Linked DNA regions of Symmachiella macrocystis. The protein of the gene in region 1 interacts with the protein of each later gene in a pairwise test. Links are inferred from orthologs where the notes say so. Each region holds a gene or a part of one and is shown in the gene's direction. Other genes may lie near its edges. The genes, in order: ndk and CA54_RS03800.

Region 1 (8,046 bases):
CCCCGCTGTTTTGCCAATTGCCCGATTCTTGTCGCATGGACAACACGACTTGTAGAAAAAAATAGCTGCGACTGTGATGCGTTTCACAGAACATCCGCATGCCCCATACGATCATATCACTGTCGAGCAGCCGATGGACGAGTCGTTTTGTATTTGCTCTCGTCGCTGCCAGAGGAGTCCCTCAGGCTTTCAATCTCTTAGGAAACTAAGTAATTTTAGGGACAGGATGTGGTTGACCGGTTGCAATCTGTCATGCTTACGGTCATCCCTGTCAATTGTTACGTTTACCAAAGCTGTTGTGTGCCCGCTTGAAATGGGCACATCTCATCGTACCCCGCCATCAGGAGGCACTTTCACTATGCTTAAGGTTGTTGTCCCAAGTCTCGCGCTAATCTTGGCTGGCTTTGTTGCCGTTTCGGCAGCCGAAAAATCTGCTGAAGTTGAATCCGGCCTGAAACCGGGAACGTTTGTTCCTGCCTATCACGTGCGCGACATCACAGGTCCCAAAAAAGGGGAAACCTTGTGCTACCGCTGCCGCTATGGGAGCAAGCCGGTCGTGAACATTTTCGCCCGCGAAATCACACCGGAATTGACGGCATTGATTAAAGATGTCGACAAGCAAGTTGGCAAAAACAAAGCGAAGAAAATGTCCGCTTTCGTCGTCTTCCTCAGTGACGACGCCGACACGATGGAACCCAAGATCAAAGAATTGGCCAAAAAGAACAAGTTGACGATTCCCCTGACGATCATCGAAGATGTCGCCGGTCCTGAGGAATACAAGATCTCCAAAGACGCCGACGTCACCGTCATGATGTGGGTCGAATCGGAAGTCAAAGTCAACCACGCCTTCGGAAAAGGCAAACTTAAAAAAGAGAACGTCAAAAAGGTCGCTGCTGAAACTAAGAAAATCTTGGCCGACTGAATTGACAATTTGAAATTCGATCGGCTCACAAGCAGATCAAATTCGCAGACCGCGCGATACATGTCGCGCGGCCTGTTTTTTTATGCGCTGCTCTGAGGCCGTTTCGTCACGGTTCAGTGTTGCATTCGACCGCCGGTGTTCGCTAAAACTCACGGCCCAGAGGAATTTTCCCACACGACAATCCCCCCGAAATCCCATAAGGATGATCGCCACAATGGCCAACGAACGTAGCTTGATTTTGTTCAAACCCGATGCCGTCCAACGCCGTCTGTGCGGCGAATTGCTCTCCCGTATCGAAAAACGGGGCCTGAAAATCGTCGGCCTGAAGATGTTGATGGTCACCAAAGAGCTTTCCGCCCAACATTACGCCGAACACGTCGAGAAGCCGTTTTATCCGCTGCTGGAAGAATTCATCACTTCCGGCCCCGTTGTGGCGTTGGTCGTCGAAGGCCCCGAAGCGATTTCGGTCATGCGGACCATGATGGGTTCAACCAACGGCCGGGAATCGGACCTGGGAACCATCCGCGGCGATTTCGGCCTGTCTCGCCAAATGAACCTGATCCACGGCAGCGACGGCCCCGAAGCAGCCGCACGGGAAATCCCGATCTACTTCCGCCCGGAAGAATTGATCGAATACGAAACCACTCTCGCCGGATGGGTCTGTGCCGACGACGAGAAGTAGAGTTGCCGATTACCTATTGGGGTCACCCTGATTGCCATCGGCAATCAGGGTGACGTTAGGCATAAGAAGCCGCAATGACAACGGTCCTTGACCAAGAAAGACTCATTGGTCAGGACTACTGTCATTGCGGCTTCTTGCGGGCTGCGCCCGCCCCGATAGCATGAGCTATCGCGGCCACCCCTAGATTTTCAACCCGCTTTGGCGATTGCTCGTTGCACGGCGGAGCCCATGTCGGCTGGGCTTTCAGCGACGACGGCGCCGGCGGCTTCTAGTGCGGCAATTTTTTCCTCAGCTGTGCCGCTGCCACCGGAAATAATCGCACCGGCATGTCCCATCCGTTTGCCCTTAGGGGCGGTCCGACCGGCGATGAACGATCCGACCGGCTTGGTGACGTGTTCCTTAATGAACTCCGCGGCCTTCTCCTCAGCGTTGCCGCCGATTTCGCCGATCATCAAAATCGCTTCGGTCCCCGGATCGTTTTGGAACATCTCCAGCAGATCGATGAAGTTCGTGCCGATGATCGGATCGCCGCCGATTCCCACACAGGTCGATTGGCCCAAGCCAACGTTGCTCAACTGCCAGACCGCTTCGTAGGTCAGCGTGCCGCTGCGGCTGATGAGTCCTACCGTGCCGGGATTGTGGATATAACCGGGCATGATCCCGATCTTGGCAGCACCGGGCGTGATGATGCCGGGGCAGTTCGGGCCAATGAGCCGGCTGCCTGTGCGTGCCAAGCATTTGGAGACCCGGACCATATCGAGGACCGGCACCCCTTCGGTGATGCCGATGATCAGCGGAATTCCCGCATCGGCCGATTCCATGATCGCGTCGCCACAAAAGGGCGGCGGGACGAACACCATCGAGCAATTCGCCCCAGTTTTGGCGACGGCTTCTTCGACGGTGTTGAACACCGGAAACCCGTCGACCTCGGTTCCCCCTTTGCCGGGAGTCACGCCGCCGACCAATTGCGTGCCGTATTCGCGGCACATCTGGCTATGAAACAACCCGGCGCGGCCGGTAATCCCTTGGCAAATTACCTTGGTGTCGGCATCGACTAAAATACTCATCGATCTATTTCGCCTTCTTCGTTTTCGCGACTTTGCTTGGTATTCAATCTATGGCTAAAAACCGATTACGCACTCAACGTGCCGACGACCTTCTTAGCGGCATCCGTCAAATCGGTGGCGCTGACAATATCGCGACCGCTGGCAGCCAGCATTTCGCGGGCCTTATCGACGTTCGTCCCTTCCAACCGCACCACCAACGGAATGGTGAAGCCCACTTTTTCGTACGACGTCAACAGCGCCTCGACAATCGTGTCGCACTTCATGATGCCGCCGAAAATGTTCACCAGCACCGCTTTCACGTTCGAGTCCGACAGGATGATCTTGAACGCTTCGGTCACCTGGTCGACGTTGGCTCCGCCACCTACGTCCAAGAAGTTGGCAGGTTCTCCGCCATGCAGTTTGATCAGGTCCATCGTGCTCATCGCCAACCCAGCTCCGTTCACCAGACAGCCGATGTTGCCGTCGAGATTCACGTAGCTCAGCCCGGCCGCTCCGGCACGAACTTCCGCTGCGTCCTCTTCGGACAGGTCCCGCAATTCCAGCAGCGGTTTGTGACGGAACAGGGCGTTGTCGTCGAAGGCGATCTTCGCGTCCAATACGACCAATTCGTCATCGGCCGTCACCACCAAGGGGTTGACCTCGGCCATGCTGCAATCGTTGTCGGCAAAGAACTTGCAGACTTGCGGCAGAAATTTGCCGGCTTGTTTCATTTGAGCGGAGTTGAAACCCAGCTTAAAGCACAGGTTGCGGACCTGATACGGCATCAATCCGTAGTCGGCGTCAAACGGTTCGCGGAAGATTTTTTCCGGCGTGTTGGCGGCAACCTCTTCGATTTCCATCCCCCCTTCGGAGGACATCATCAAGACCGGTCCGCCCGCTTCGCGATCGACCACAATACCCAAATACAATTCGCGGGCGATTTGCAGTCCCTCTTCGACAAACAGCGTATTGACCTGTTTGCCTTCGTCGCCGGTTTGAATCGTAACCAGCGTTTGGCCCAACATCCGTTCCGCGTTTTCACGGGCTTCAGCTGCTGATTTGACCAGCACGACGCCCGGTTGCTCGGGAAATTCCTTGAATCGCCCTTTTCCGCGGCCGCCGGCGTGAATTTGTGATTTGACGACGGCAATCGACCCGCCCAGCGTGTCATAGGCCGCCGCGACTTCGTCCGCCGATTTACAGACGACTCCCCGCGGAACGCGGACACCCGCATCGGCGAGCAATTGTTTGCCTTGATATTCGTGAATCTTCATGCTGATACTCTCGTTTTCGTGAATATTCAATTGCCCTTTCCAGCGGCAACGCGGCCATCATAGCGAGGCGCCCGACACGTTTCTAGTCGCCACGCAGCTAAGAAATTGATTCTCCTCTCTCCCTTTGGGAGAGGAGCCGGGGTGAGGGCCCTCACCCCACACGCAATCTCCCCGCAACGATTCACTCACCCCCACCGATCCATAAAACAGTGGGCAATGCCAGCAGGAATCGTTAACATGCATGCCGACAAATCCCACAAAATTCCACAACCAGACCCCGGAGGCACAGGCGATGCTCAAAGGCGTACCGACCACGATTTCCCCCGAATTGATGCATGTCTTGATGAGCATGGGGCACGGCGACGAAATCGTGATCGCCGACGGCAATTTCCCCGCCGACTCGCACGCCCAGCAACTCGTCCGCTGCGACGGTTTAGCGGGGCTGCCGGTTATCGAGGGGATTTTGAAATTCCTGCCGGTCGACACCTTCGTCGACGACGTCGCCGTCGTCATGCAGCCAGTCGATAAGTCCGCCACCGAACCCCCCATCTGGACCGGCTTCCGCCGCGCATTGGAGCGCGCCGAAGACCGCGAAATCCAACTCACCCTCATCGACCGCCACGCCTTCTACGACCGCGCCCGCGAAGCCTACGCCATTGTGGCAACGAGCGAAACGGCACTGTACGCGAATCTGATTCTGAAGAAGGGGGTTGTGGCGCCGTAGGATTGTCAGTCTAAACGGAGCGTTCCCATGACCGAAACCCAACCGCAGCAACGCCGTTTTTCCCGAACCACAGTTTTCTGTGTAGTCACCGGTCTCCTGCTTATCGCGGCCGGTGTGTTCTGCTTTTGGTGGCCCTACCACCTGGAACAGCAGGCGATCACTGCCGTCAACGATTGGCGGGGCAATGTGAAAACTGAGGTCATCCGCCCTGGTTGGGTTCCGAATTCGATTGACGACTCGCAGCTCCCATTATTCGAAAGAGTCGTGTCCGCCGAATTGATTCTTCTGTCGGTGGGCGATGACGAATTGAAACAACTCAGTGAGCTGACACACATCGAATACCTGGACCTGCAAGGCACAAAAATCACCGGCGCAGGTTTGACGCATCTGCGCGGAATGGTTTCTCTCAAGACCCTTGTGCTTCACAATACCGATGTCAGCGATGCGGGCTTGGTGCACCTGAGTGAATTGAAGAATCTTGAGTTGCTTGATCTGTCCAACACCAAGGTCAGCGGTTCCGGGCTGGCCCAACTCAGCCGACTCCCCAAATTGAAGAGTTTGGGATTGGATGAAACGTCCATCGACGATGCCGCCCTGCAACATCTGAGCGGGTTGACGACCCTTGAGGATTTATCGCTTTCCAAAACGGGGATCACGGACGCCGGCCTCAAGCACATCCGTGGCTTGACGAAGCTCAAGACGCTAGTCCTACACCACACCAATATCACCGGAGCCGGCCTCGAACATTTGCGGGGAATGCCATCGCTCGAAACCCTATGGCTGTCCGACACAAAAGTCGACGACGACGGCATGCAGAATTTAAGCGGGCTGACATCATTACGTAACCTCTGGCTGCGCAACACCCAGGTCAGCGATGGGGGACTGGAGCATCTCAGAGGATTGATGAATCTCGTTGAATTAACGCTTTCCAATTCGCGTGTGACCGCCGCCGGTGTTGAAGCATTACAGAACGAACTACTGGGGTGTGACATCCAATGGACACCGCCCACGCCTTAAGAAGCATGGCCCGCTGGCGCGTAAACTCCCACACCTTCGCCGGGTGGGATTGCCACGATCATGCAAACACGTTGCTGATCACTTCCCCTTCATTCACCGTCGCCCGTTCCGGGCGGCCTTGGTGCTGGTAGATCAGTTGGGTGTGGTCCAGTCCCATCGCTTCGAGGATCGTGGCGTGCAGATCGTGGACGTGGGCGCGGTCTTCGACGGCGTGGAGTCCGAAATCGTCGGTTTGGCCAATGATTTGGCCTCCCTTGATCCCGCCGCCGGCCATCCACATGGTGAAGCCGTAGGGGTTGTGGTCGCGGCCGTCCCCTTGTTCCGACATCGCCGTCCGGCCGAACTCGCCGCCCCAGATGACTAACGTCGAATCCAACAGCCCGCGGCGCTTGAGATCCTTGAGTAGACCGGCGATCGGTTTGTCGGTGCTGCCGCAATATTTGGTGTGGTTCTTTTCAATCTTCGAGTGCGCGTCCCATTTGCTACCCGAACCGGAGTAGAGTTGGATGAACCGCACACCCCGTTCGACCAATCGCCGGGCCAGCAGACAATTTTTGCCGAAGGCTTTAGTGTTCTTTTGGTCCAGACCGTACATCTGCTGCGTCTCTTCGGTTTCCTGCGCCAGGTCGACCGCTTCGGGGGCGTGGGATTGCATGCGAAACGCCAATTCATAACTGGCGATGCGAGCTTCCAATTGCGTATCGCCGCTCCGCACTTCGAGGTGTTGGCGATTCAACTGATTGAGGAAATCAAGTTTGTTCCGTTGCTGCGCCTGGGCAATGCTCTCCGGCGAGGCGAGGTGCAGGATGGGGCTATCACCGTTGCGGAATCGCGTTCCCTGATACGTGGCGGGCATGAATCCCGTCCCCCACACGCGGCTGCCGCCGGGCGGTTCCTTGGCTTCATCCAACAGCACGACAAAAGCGGGTAGGTTTTGGTTTTCGGTCCCCAGTCCGTATGTGACCCAGGCTCCCAGGCTCGGACGCCCGGCGAGGATACTGCCGGTGTTCATTTGGCAAACGCTGCCGACGTGATTCAATCCGTTCGCCCAGCAGGAACGGATGACGGCAATGTCATCAATGCACTCACCAACGTGCGGATACCAGTTGGAGACCGGAATGCCACTCTCGCCGTAGCGGGTCCACTTGCGTTTGCTTTCCAGTAACGTATTGTCCGAAACGCCCATCGGCGTGATCACACGTTCGACGGAATCGGGCAACGGCTTGCCAGCGAATTCGTTCACCTTGGGTTTGGGATCGAAGGTGTCCAAATGGCTTGGTCCGCCGTCCATGAACAGAAAGATACAGCTCTTCGCCTGCGCGATATAATGCGCTGCCTGTGCTGCCAACGGATTAACGGCTGACTTTTCCGCAGCCAGCAAGCCCTCTTGTTGCAACAAGCCTTGCAGGGCCAGCGCGCCAAACCCACCCCCGGCCTGTGCCAGAAAATCGCGGCGCGACCGTGACGATTGGTGGTGTGGCATGTGGTTTGGGGAGAACGCGTCCATAATCACTTCAACCTCTTGCAGCCGGTCAGTCAGTCGATGTACAAAAACTCGTTACTGTTGAACAGCGCGTGGCAAAAGTCCACCAGCCCGCCGACCAAAGCGGCGTCGTAAACATAAGGAACATTCGCCGGAAAATGCGACGGATGCCCTGCGGCGCGATGCGCGGCAATCACCCTCTGCTGCGTGGCAATAAAGTCAGCCGCCGCAGCCACCTCGTCTGGATTCGGCGTGCGACCCAGCGCTTCCTGGTAGGCTTGAGTGATACAGTCGTTGATGTCCAATTGCGGTTGATCGCGAATCAACTTCGCCGCGAATTGTTCGGCCAATCCCAACACCAGTCCGCTGTTGAGTAGCGACAGCGCTTGTGGCGCGATCGTCGTTTCTTGTCGCTTCGCACAGCTCTCGTGCATGTCGGGAAAGTCAAAAGCCTGTAACAGCGGGTAGGGCATGTTCCGCTTCGCTAAAATGTAAATCGATCGCCGATTGCGTGCAGCGCGATCTTGGGATGGTTTCCAAGCCTCACGGGCACTGAAATTCGGTGGCAGATCCGGTTTGACGCCGGGACCGTACATTTCCAGATTCAATTCGCCCGAAACCGCCAGCAACCCATCGCGAATCGCTTCGGCATCCAATCGCCTGCGCGGAAACCGTGAGTAGAGTTCGTTGTCCGCATCCTGTTCAGTGACGCGGGGATCAGTGGGACGACTCGATTGGCGATACACGGCCGAATTCATGATCAGGCGGTGGAGTGCTTTGATGCTCCAACCTTGGGCGACAAATTCACTCGCCAGCCAATCCAACAATTCAGGATGGGAGGGCAGGGCGGTTTGTGTGCCGAAATCGTTAGCGTTGGCAACGATGCCGCGGCCGAAGT
Region 2 (8,093 bases), on another replicon or contig:
CCTCAAGCTTCGTTAAGCACCAACGCACGCGACGCGATCTTACCGACTTCGCCCCCCCGTTACCATCGAAACCTCCCACGCTCACCACCACATCACCAGGATCAACGTCACCAATCGCTAGCCGAACAGTGACTCCTGAATCGCCCCGTGTGATCGGACAACAATCTGCAGCCGGGACGCGGTAAGCATCAACTTCCCCACCGTTATGGTGTAGGAGTTCTCCTAAAAAAATGGCGACCTGTAAATACGAACAGGCGGCCCTCGGCAAAATGCCCAGAGCCGCCTGCGTTCGACCCGTTTCCTAATGAACGGAGATGAGTCGCTTAATCACTTCGTCGTAACCAAACCCATCGCTTACTTCAGGCCAAACAAGTTGCCCAAACCGCGATGCGATTTTTGCGACTGACGCTGAGGAATCCGCGAGGGGAAGTACGCTTCCGGTTCGGCCGGAGGAGCCGGAGCCGGAGCGGCTTCTTCATTCGCGTCGGCCGGAGCCGGAGCGGCGGGGGCAGCACCAGCGGCACCACAGGCAGCCGGAGCACAGCTGTTGCAGCACGTTTGGCCACAGCTGGTTCCGCAGTTGCAGCAATCGTCAACTTCGTAGCCACATTCTTCCAAGGCTTTTTCCGCAGCGCGGCGAACACGCCGGTCGCAGTCGCCCAGGGCACTGGCCAAGGCACAAACCACGTTCTTGCAGCAGCAGCAAGGGAACTTCTTCACTTGATGGCGGATGCCATCGGCGGAAGCTCTCCGGACGCGTTCGTCACAGTCATTCAGACCGACAACCAAAGCACACATGATTTCCGGATTGCAGACGCACTTAAACTTCCTCAGCTTCTTGATCGCACGGGCACGCTTTCTGGCGTAGCATTCCGTTTGCGACTCGTAGATGTAGTGTGCGATTTCGCACGGATCATCGTCGCAGCAGATTTGCTCGCAGCAGCATCCACCACCGCAACCGGTGTCGCAGCAGGAGGAAGGAGCACAGCAGCTATTTCCGGCCGGAGCACAGCATGCGTTGCCAGCCGGAGCACAGCAGGCGTTGCCAGCGGGGGCACAACCAGCATTGTCGCAGCAAGCGTTGTCACAGCATTTGTTGTCGCACAGTTGCTCGCAGCATTTGCAAGGATTCCAGCACGGCTTGGGGCAGCACTTGGGAACGCAAACAACGCGAGGTTGGCAGCACGGCATCGGGGCACAGCAGGACGCCGGGCCACAGCAGCTGTTCGCAGCCGGAGCACAGCAGCTATTGCCGGCCGGGGCACAGCAAGCGTTGCCAGCCGGAGCGCAGCACGCGTTGCCGGCGGGGGCACAACCATTGCCAGCCGGAGCGCAGCACGCGTCGGCAGCGGGGGCACAGCCGTTACCGGCAGGAGCACAGCACGCCTTGGGGGCGCAACAATCAGTGGGAGCACAAGTGTCGCAGCAAGTCGGCTTGCAGCACGAACGTTGGTAATTGTAGACCTTGTGACAGGTCGGACGACAGATAACGGGTTTACAACAAATGCGCGGACAGGCCAACGCACAATCACAGCTCTTCGCGGCGCCGCAACAATCGCTGCTACCATGGTGTCCGCCGAACAAACCAGCCTGAGCCGTTCCGTTCATGCCCAGCGCTAACACCAATGCGCCTATAAGATTCAGCCATTTCATGAGGTTTAGCTTCCTTTCGATCTCTCAAAAAAATCGTAGCTCGTTGTCGATATCCGCGTGGTCTGCGGATCGTTTGGATTTCGTGGGTCGATGCACGTCCGGGAAGGAGTAATGCGAGATATCAGATGCAAAATGGAGGTATTCCACCCGCAGTCAAATCTCGACGCGCAAGTTCCCCCTTCGGAGAACAGTTGGTACAGACTGTTCTATCCGCTCAGAATCCTTTCACCGCGTCCTGGTTTCATGGATCTCCCATGACCATCAACGCAATTGCTGTCGCCCCAATTCGGCGGACGGCATGCCAGATTCCTTTACGGCTTCACCCATTGTATCGGTGCGCGGCGGATAATCGCTGTAACGCGATTTGCGTGACTCTCCGGCACAGCAGACCGACTCGAGACCCGCCGATTGTTCCGGTTATTCCGAACACGAAACCCACCCCGACCTGAGCGCCGAGAAGATCAGTCTCGGACCCCCGTTTGCGATAACTTGGGGAAATTGCCTTCACCGCTGCCGGACTTGCCACATTGTCCGGCTAGGTATGCACTCCCGGTTCTACGGCACAATTTCGTTGCGATATTTACCGAGTTTTTTTCGCAATTCCTACCGCAATAGCCGGAACCAACAAACCCGTGTCGCCCCATTCGGCGATATAACCGGACCAACCGGCGCAGCTTCACGCCGACAACCAACGGGGCGCACCTGTCACGTCGGAAATGGGGGCACAAAAACTAAATCCGCCCGCCCCAAAGCGCCAAGACGGGGATCAGCTCACGAAAACGACCGCTTAAAGGCCCGGTCAGAAAACCGGCAATTCAAAGCCCTGCCGGTAATCGCGCGTCAAATACCGATTCGCCTCCTCATCGTCGACAAATCGCTCAGCTTCGCCGTCAAATTGCAATCGACGTCCTGTGCGAAACGAAGCATTCCCCAAATGGCAGAGCAACGCCGAATAGTGCCCTTCTTCAATATCCGCAATCAATTCGTTCCGGTCTCGGCTTTTCACGCAATCGATGAAGTTCTGAAAATGCCGCGGCGAATCAACCCACTTCTCTCCCCCGACCGGTCCCCGCTCCCCTCTCTTATGAAACACGCGATAACCGTCGCGGTCGATCATCAAGTACCCTTGGTCGCCGAAAAAGATGTTGTCGTTGTCCAATCGATGTCCTTGCATGCGATACGGTGTGAAGTCCCGCTGTTCATACACAAACAACAGGTCATCATATTCCCACGTCACCACCATCGTGTCGGGCGTCTCCTGCGCATCCCCTTTCGAACCCAGCTTGGCCCCCATCGCCGAAACGGACTTCGGAGCCTTCAAACCCAAAGCCCAGCGTCCTAAGTCGATTTGGTGCACGCCATCGTTACCAATATCTCCCGTGCCGTACTCCCAATTCCAATGCCAACTGCTGTGAAAGCGATTGCGATTGAACGCCCGCTTCTCAGCCGGCCCCAACCACATGTTGTAATCCACCCCCGCCGGCGTTGCTTCGTCCTGCCGCTGCGCCAATCGTCCCCGCCGTTGATTATTGATCGCCTTGACCATCAAGACCTTGCCGATCACCCCTTGTCTTAATAGCTCCCAAGCTTCTTCATAGTGCGGAGCCGCGCGTAAATTTGTACCGTGCTGCACGATCCGATCAAACTTGCGAGCCGCGTTCACAGCCATCCGTCCTTCAGCGACGTTATGAGATGCCGGTTTCTCGACATACACATCTTTTCCCGCCGCACACCCCAGGATCGTTGCCGGCGCATGCCAATGATCGGGTGTCGCCACGGCCAACGCATCCACATCCTTCTGGTCGAGCAAAGTGCGAAAATCAGCCACCACCGGCGGACGCTTCCCGGAAATCGCCTGCACCCGCTCCGCCAATTTCTGCCCCCGCGCTGCATCCACTTCGCAAATCGCCACCACCTGGCTGTCGGGCAACGCGGCAAAATGCGCCGCCAAGTTCGCTCCCCGGCCCGCTCCCAACACCGCCACGCCCACCGTATCATTCGCCGCTGCCTTGACCGGTGCGGCAGACGCGAACGTCCCCGCCGCCACCAATGTCGTTCCCAAAAAACCGCGTCGATTCATCGCAGACATGACGGACCTCCATTGACGGACGGAAATACACCGGATACCAACAACGCTCGTCTCTGCATCCTACCCGACCACTACAACGGATACAAATCTTGTCCGCACCAACACCAATCACCAAACCACAGATTCGCCAGCAAGCCCGCGATGCGCGCCAAGCACTCGACAACCGCCACGCACGCAGCCAACAGATCACCGATCACCTCCATACCCTCCCCGAATACCAATCCGCCCACACCGTGATGCTGTATGTCAGTGTCCGCGAAGAAGTCGCTACCGCCGACCTCATCAACGCTGCATTAGAGACCGACAAACAAGTCGTCATCCCCTATTGCCACGACGGTGAACTGCAATTGTTTCACCTAAAAAACCGTGACGAGCTCACCCCCGGAGCCTACGGCATCCCCGAACCGCACAGCGAACTCCGCACACAGCCCGACCGCAGCGCCGCGACCGATCAACTCGACATCATTCTCGTGCCCGGAGTCGCATTCGATATTCACGGCGCCCGCTGCGGCCACGGCAAGGGGTATTATGATAAACTGCTGCAAACCGCAAAAAGCAAAACGCCACTGATTGCACTAGCGTTCGACTGCCAAATTTTCCGAAAAATCCCCACCGAATCGCACGACGTCTTCATGGACAAGATCATCACCGAGTCTAGGATTTATCCAGAAGCCTAACCAAAATCTCTGCCTCGCCATCAACACCAACAAATTATCACGCAAAGACACCAAGCCTTCGAACATGGGTTACCGCACACTCAAAGCCTGCACCGATGATCTGCTCGCCACCGGGCGGATGATCCGTATCGAGGAACCGGTTGACCCCAACTTAGAAGCAGCTGAAATCCAGCGCCGCGTCTTCGCCGCCGACGGTCCCGCTATTTACTATGCCAACGTCACCGGCAGCCCGTTTCCCATGGTCAGCAACCTGTTCGGCAGCATGGACCGCGTACGGTATATCTTTCGCGACACGCTCGATGCGGTTTCACAACTTGTCCGCATTAAAGCCGACCCCTCTACCGCTGCCCGGCACCCGTGGAAGTCCTTCCGCGCCAGCCCGACCGCACTCAGCATGCTCCCCCGCAAAGTCCGTCGCGGTCCCATACTCGAGCACACCACCAGTATCGATCAACTTCCGCAACTCAAATCCTGGCCCGATGATGGCGGCGCGTTTATTACCTTGCCGCAAGTCTACACCGAACACCCCGACACGCCCGGCATCGCTAAATCCAACCTGGGCATGTACCGCGTGCAACTCTCTGGCGGCCAATACCAACCCAACGCCGAAATCGGACTGCACTATCAAATCCATCGCGGCATTGGCGTCCATCACGCCGCTGCGATTCGTCGGGGCGAAAAACTGCGGGCGAATATCCTCGTCGGTGGCCCTCCCGCGATGAGCGTCGCCGCTGTAATGCCCCTTCCCGAAGGCCTCCCCGAACTGTACTTCGCCGGCGCGTTAGGCGGCCGACGCGTGCGCATGGTGCACGGCGCACAACCGTTGCCGATCCCCGCCGAAATCGATTTTTGCATCAGCGGCTACATCATCCCCGAGCGTACCCTCCCCGAAGGCCCCTTTGGGGACCACCTGGGATACTACAGTTTAGCGCACGAGTTCCCCGTCTTCTGTGTCGAAAAAGTCTATCACCGCGACGGCGCCATCTGGCCATTCACCGTGGTGGGACGCCCCCCGCAAGAAGATACGCTATTCGGCGCACTGATCCACGAAATCACCGGCCCCATGATCCCCACCGTCCTACCCGGAGTCCGCGCCGTAAACGCCGTCGACGCCGCCGGTGTGCACCCCTTGCTGTTGGCCATCGGCAGCGAACGGTACGTCCCCTGGGGCGGCGACAGTGCTCCGCAGGAAATCCTTACCCAAGCCAACGCCATTCTCGGGCAAGGGCAAATGTCGTTGGCAAAATACCTCTTGATCGTTGCTGAAAACGATGCCCCGCAACTGGACGTCAACGACATCCCCGCTGTCTTTACGCACCTACTCAGTCGTATCGATTGGCGGCGCGATTTGCATTTCCAAACTCAAACCACGATCGACACGCTCGATTATTCCGGCAGCGGCCTGAATCGCGGCTCCAAAGTTGTTATGGCCGCTGCCGGTGAACCGATCCACAAACTGCCCACCGAAATCCCCCACGAATTGAACCTCCCCGACGGCTTCACCAATCCGCGCCTCTGCCTGCCTGGCGTCCTGGCAATCACCGGCCCCACATTCCAATCCCGCGAGGCCGTCGCCGCTTTCTGTAATCATTTTTCCGCCGACGCCCCCATCAATCAATTTCCGCTCATCGTGATCGCCGACGACAGCGAATTCACCGCTCGAACACTCAACAATTTTCTATGGGTCACATTCACACGCTCCAACCCAGCGGTCGACATCGATGGAATTGGCAGTTATGTCCAAGATAAACATTGGGGCTGCCACGGCAGTTTGGTCATCGACGCCCGCCGCAAACCACACCACGCGCCGCCGCTGATTGAAGATCCAAACATCACCGCACGCGTTGACGCGTTTGCCGCTTCCGGGGGTCCCTTAAGCGGAATTCTCTAACTGCCCAGCGCAACCACGCGACAATAGGAAAACGGCGGTTGCAGACTTGCATGTAACTACGATACCGGCCTATTTGCTTCTGAGATAACACAACCAGTCAGACGGATTGATGACGTTTGCAAGTCACCAATCACGGCCACAAATAATCTCCGCAGATTTGTCTTTTCCTGTTTCGGCAGTTGTGATAGAAATCGCGCTTTCACACTTCGGTTACCAGTTCTCCCCCAAAAATCTGAGTTTAGTTGAACCAGCATACGCTGGCCATTTTCCTGCGCATGGCAGGAACGGCCCGCTGGGAATTCCATTCTCGGACTGAACACGATACTATCGTGTTGCGGGTTCAGTTGCCCCAAGCGGGTAATTGTTTCCGTGCCAGCAAAACGGATCAGCTGGTTTCCGTCGTGGTTGGAGGTCAAACGCGTGTTTGTGTTTCGAAAACGATCGCAACGAAGCGGTTCGCAGATACGCCGGATTTGAAGCCTCAGTAAAGGCAAGGAGGCCGCCGTGAATTCCGATTCCGGACAATACCACAGACAAGGCATTAAAAGCGTCAGCGTCAAAGTCCAAATCCGTTGGATGATTCGGCGAGATATGGCCGAAGTCCTGCGAATCGAACGCGAAAGCTTCGAGTATCATTGGACCGAAGAAGATTTCCTCTGCTGCTTACGTCAGAGGAATTGCATTGGTATGGTCGCCGAAGTCGACGGGCAAGTCGTCGGTTTCATGATCTACGAATTGCACAAAACGCGATTGCACATTCTCAACTTCGCTGTCGCTGAAGATTTTCGCCGCCAAGCCATCGGCGGACAGATGATCGAAAAGCTCGTCAGCAAGCTGTCGCAACAACGACGCAAGGAAATCACTCTGGAAGTCCGCGAGACAAATTTGCCCGCGCAGCTCTTCTTCCAAAACAGCGATTTCGTCGCCGTGGGTGTGCTCCGCGACCACTACGAAGACTCTGCCGAAGATGCCTACGTGATGAAGTACCGCCTCGACCCCGAGGACGCCATGTACAACTTCGCACCGCACAATCGCATCGCCAAATACGAAAAACTCGCCGACGGACTCCACGAAGAATCCTAACGCAGGTTTCACGATGTGATCACGGGGTTTAAAAACGCACTTACAAGCGTTTTCACGCCCCCATGCCGATACGCAATCGTGCCCTCGGCATTCATCACAATGACGTTACGTTAAAACACGCCTCTCACCAGGCGTGTTTTTTTTGCGCCTCACCATTCAAAGGCACCGAACTCTCTCGACCATCCCCTGGTTCTTGAGATTCTGGTTGCTACACTGGTTATTTCACCGCCGGCAACCAACTCAACCCGCTGCCCACGAACTCATGGAAATACGCGACTTTGCCGAAAGAATTCTGCAGTCCGACAGCCTGGCCGAAAAACTCCGGCCGCTGGACGGCCCTGCGACGGATCGGATCCCCGGCCCTCCGCAGCGTTTTCCGTTGCCCGCCCGCCCGGCCAACCTGAAATTCGCCGGCCGTAAAGAAGCGCCCGCCATGCCCGCGCCGACCGCGTTTCGAGATCCCGCCAAACGCGCCGTCGCCCACCATATCATGGCTAACCACGAACTCCAGGCACTGGAGGTCATGGCATTTACGTTATGCGCCTTTCCCGATGCCCCGACCGAATTTCGCCACGGCATGCTGCCCATCATGGCAGATGAACAACGCCACACCCGCATGCATGCCCAGCGACTCGAAGAATTCGGCATGACGTTCGGAGACCTCCCGGTGAACGGATATTTCTGGCTCAAAGCTCAGGAT

Evidence for each region.
Region 2: the proteins of ndk (region 1) and CA54_RS03800 interact in binary tests that used the Escherichia coli proteins (3 or more experiments, as listed by UniProt). The link is inferred for Symmachiella macrocystis from one-to-one orthologs.

What each region holds. Positions count from the first base shown.
Region 1 is NZ_SJPP01000003.1:367,215-375,260, reverse strand. Bases 1-2,870 are described here. They hold ndk (nucleoside-diphosphate kinase), read left to right. Parts: upstream 1-1,136; coding sequence 1,137-1,604; downstream 1,605-2,870. Other genes in these bases: sucC (ADP-forming succinate--CoA ligase subunit beta), read right to left, coding at 2,737-2,870; sucD (succinate--CoA ligase subunit alpha), read right to left, coding at 1,793-2,671; CA54_RS24915 (hypothetical protein), read left to right, coding at 359-922. In the rest of the region: more of sucC, read right to left, coding at 2,871-3,924; CA54_RS24895 (RbsD/FucU family protein), read left to right, coding at 4,166-4,648; CA54_RS24890 (leucine-rich repeat domain-containing protein), read left to right, coding at 4,676-5,665; CA54_RS24885 (DUF1501 domain-containing protein), read right to left, coding at 5,724-7,172; CA54_RS24880 (DUF1549 and DUF1553 domain-containing protein), read right to left, coding at 7,202-8,046. UniProt on the Escherichia coli protein: Major role in the synthesis of nucleoside triphosphates other than ATP. The ATP gamma phosphate is transferred to the NDP beta phosphate via a ping-pong mechanism, using a phosphorylated active-site intermediate.
Region 2 is NZ_SJPP01000001.1:965,893-973,985, forward strand. Bases 2,709-5,625 are described here. They hold CA54_RS03800 (5-formyltetrahydrofolate cyclo-ligase), read left to right. Parts: upstream 2,709-3,831; coding sequence 3,832-4,419; downstream 4,420-5,625. Other genes in these bases: CA54_RS03795 (Gfo/Idh/MocA family protein), read right to left, coding at 2,709-3,742; CA54_RS03805 (UbiD family decarboxylase), read left to right, coding at 4,484-5,625. Outside these bases: CA54_RS03785 (HEAT repeat domain-containing protein), read right to left, coding at 355-798; CA54_RS03790 (hypothetical protein), read left to right, coding at 962-1,456; more of CA54_RS03795, read right to left, coding at 2,453-2,708; more of CA54_RS03805, read left to right, coding at 5,626-6,310; rimI (ribosomal protein S18-alanine N-acetyltransferase), read left to right, coding at 6,887-7,393; CA54_RS03815 (ferritin-like domain-containing protein), read left to right, coding at 7,656-8,093. UniProt on the Escherichia coli protein: Involved in the removal of 5-formyltetrahydrofolate.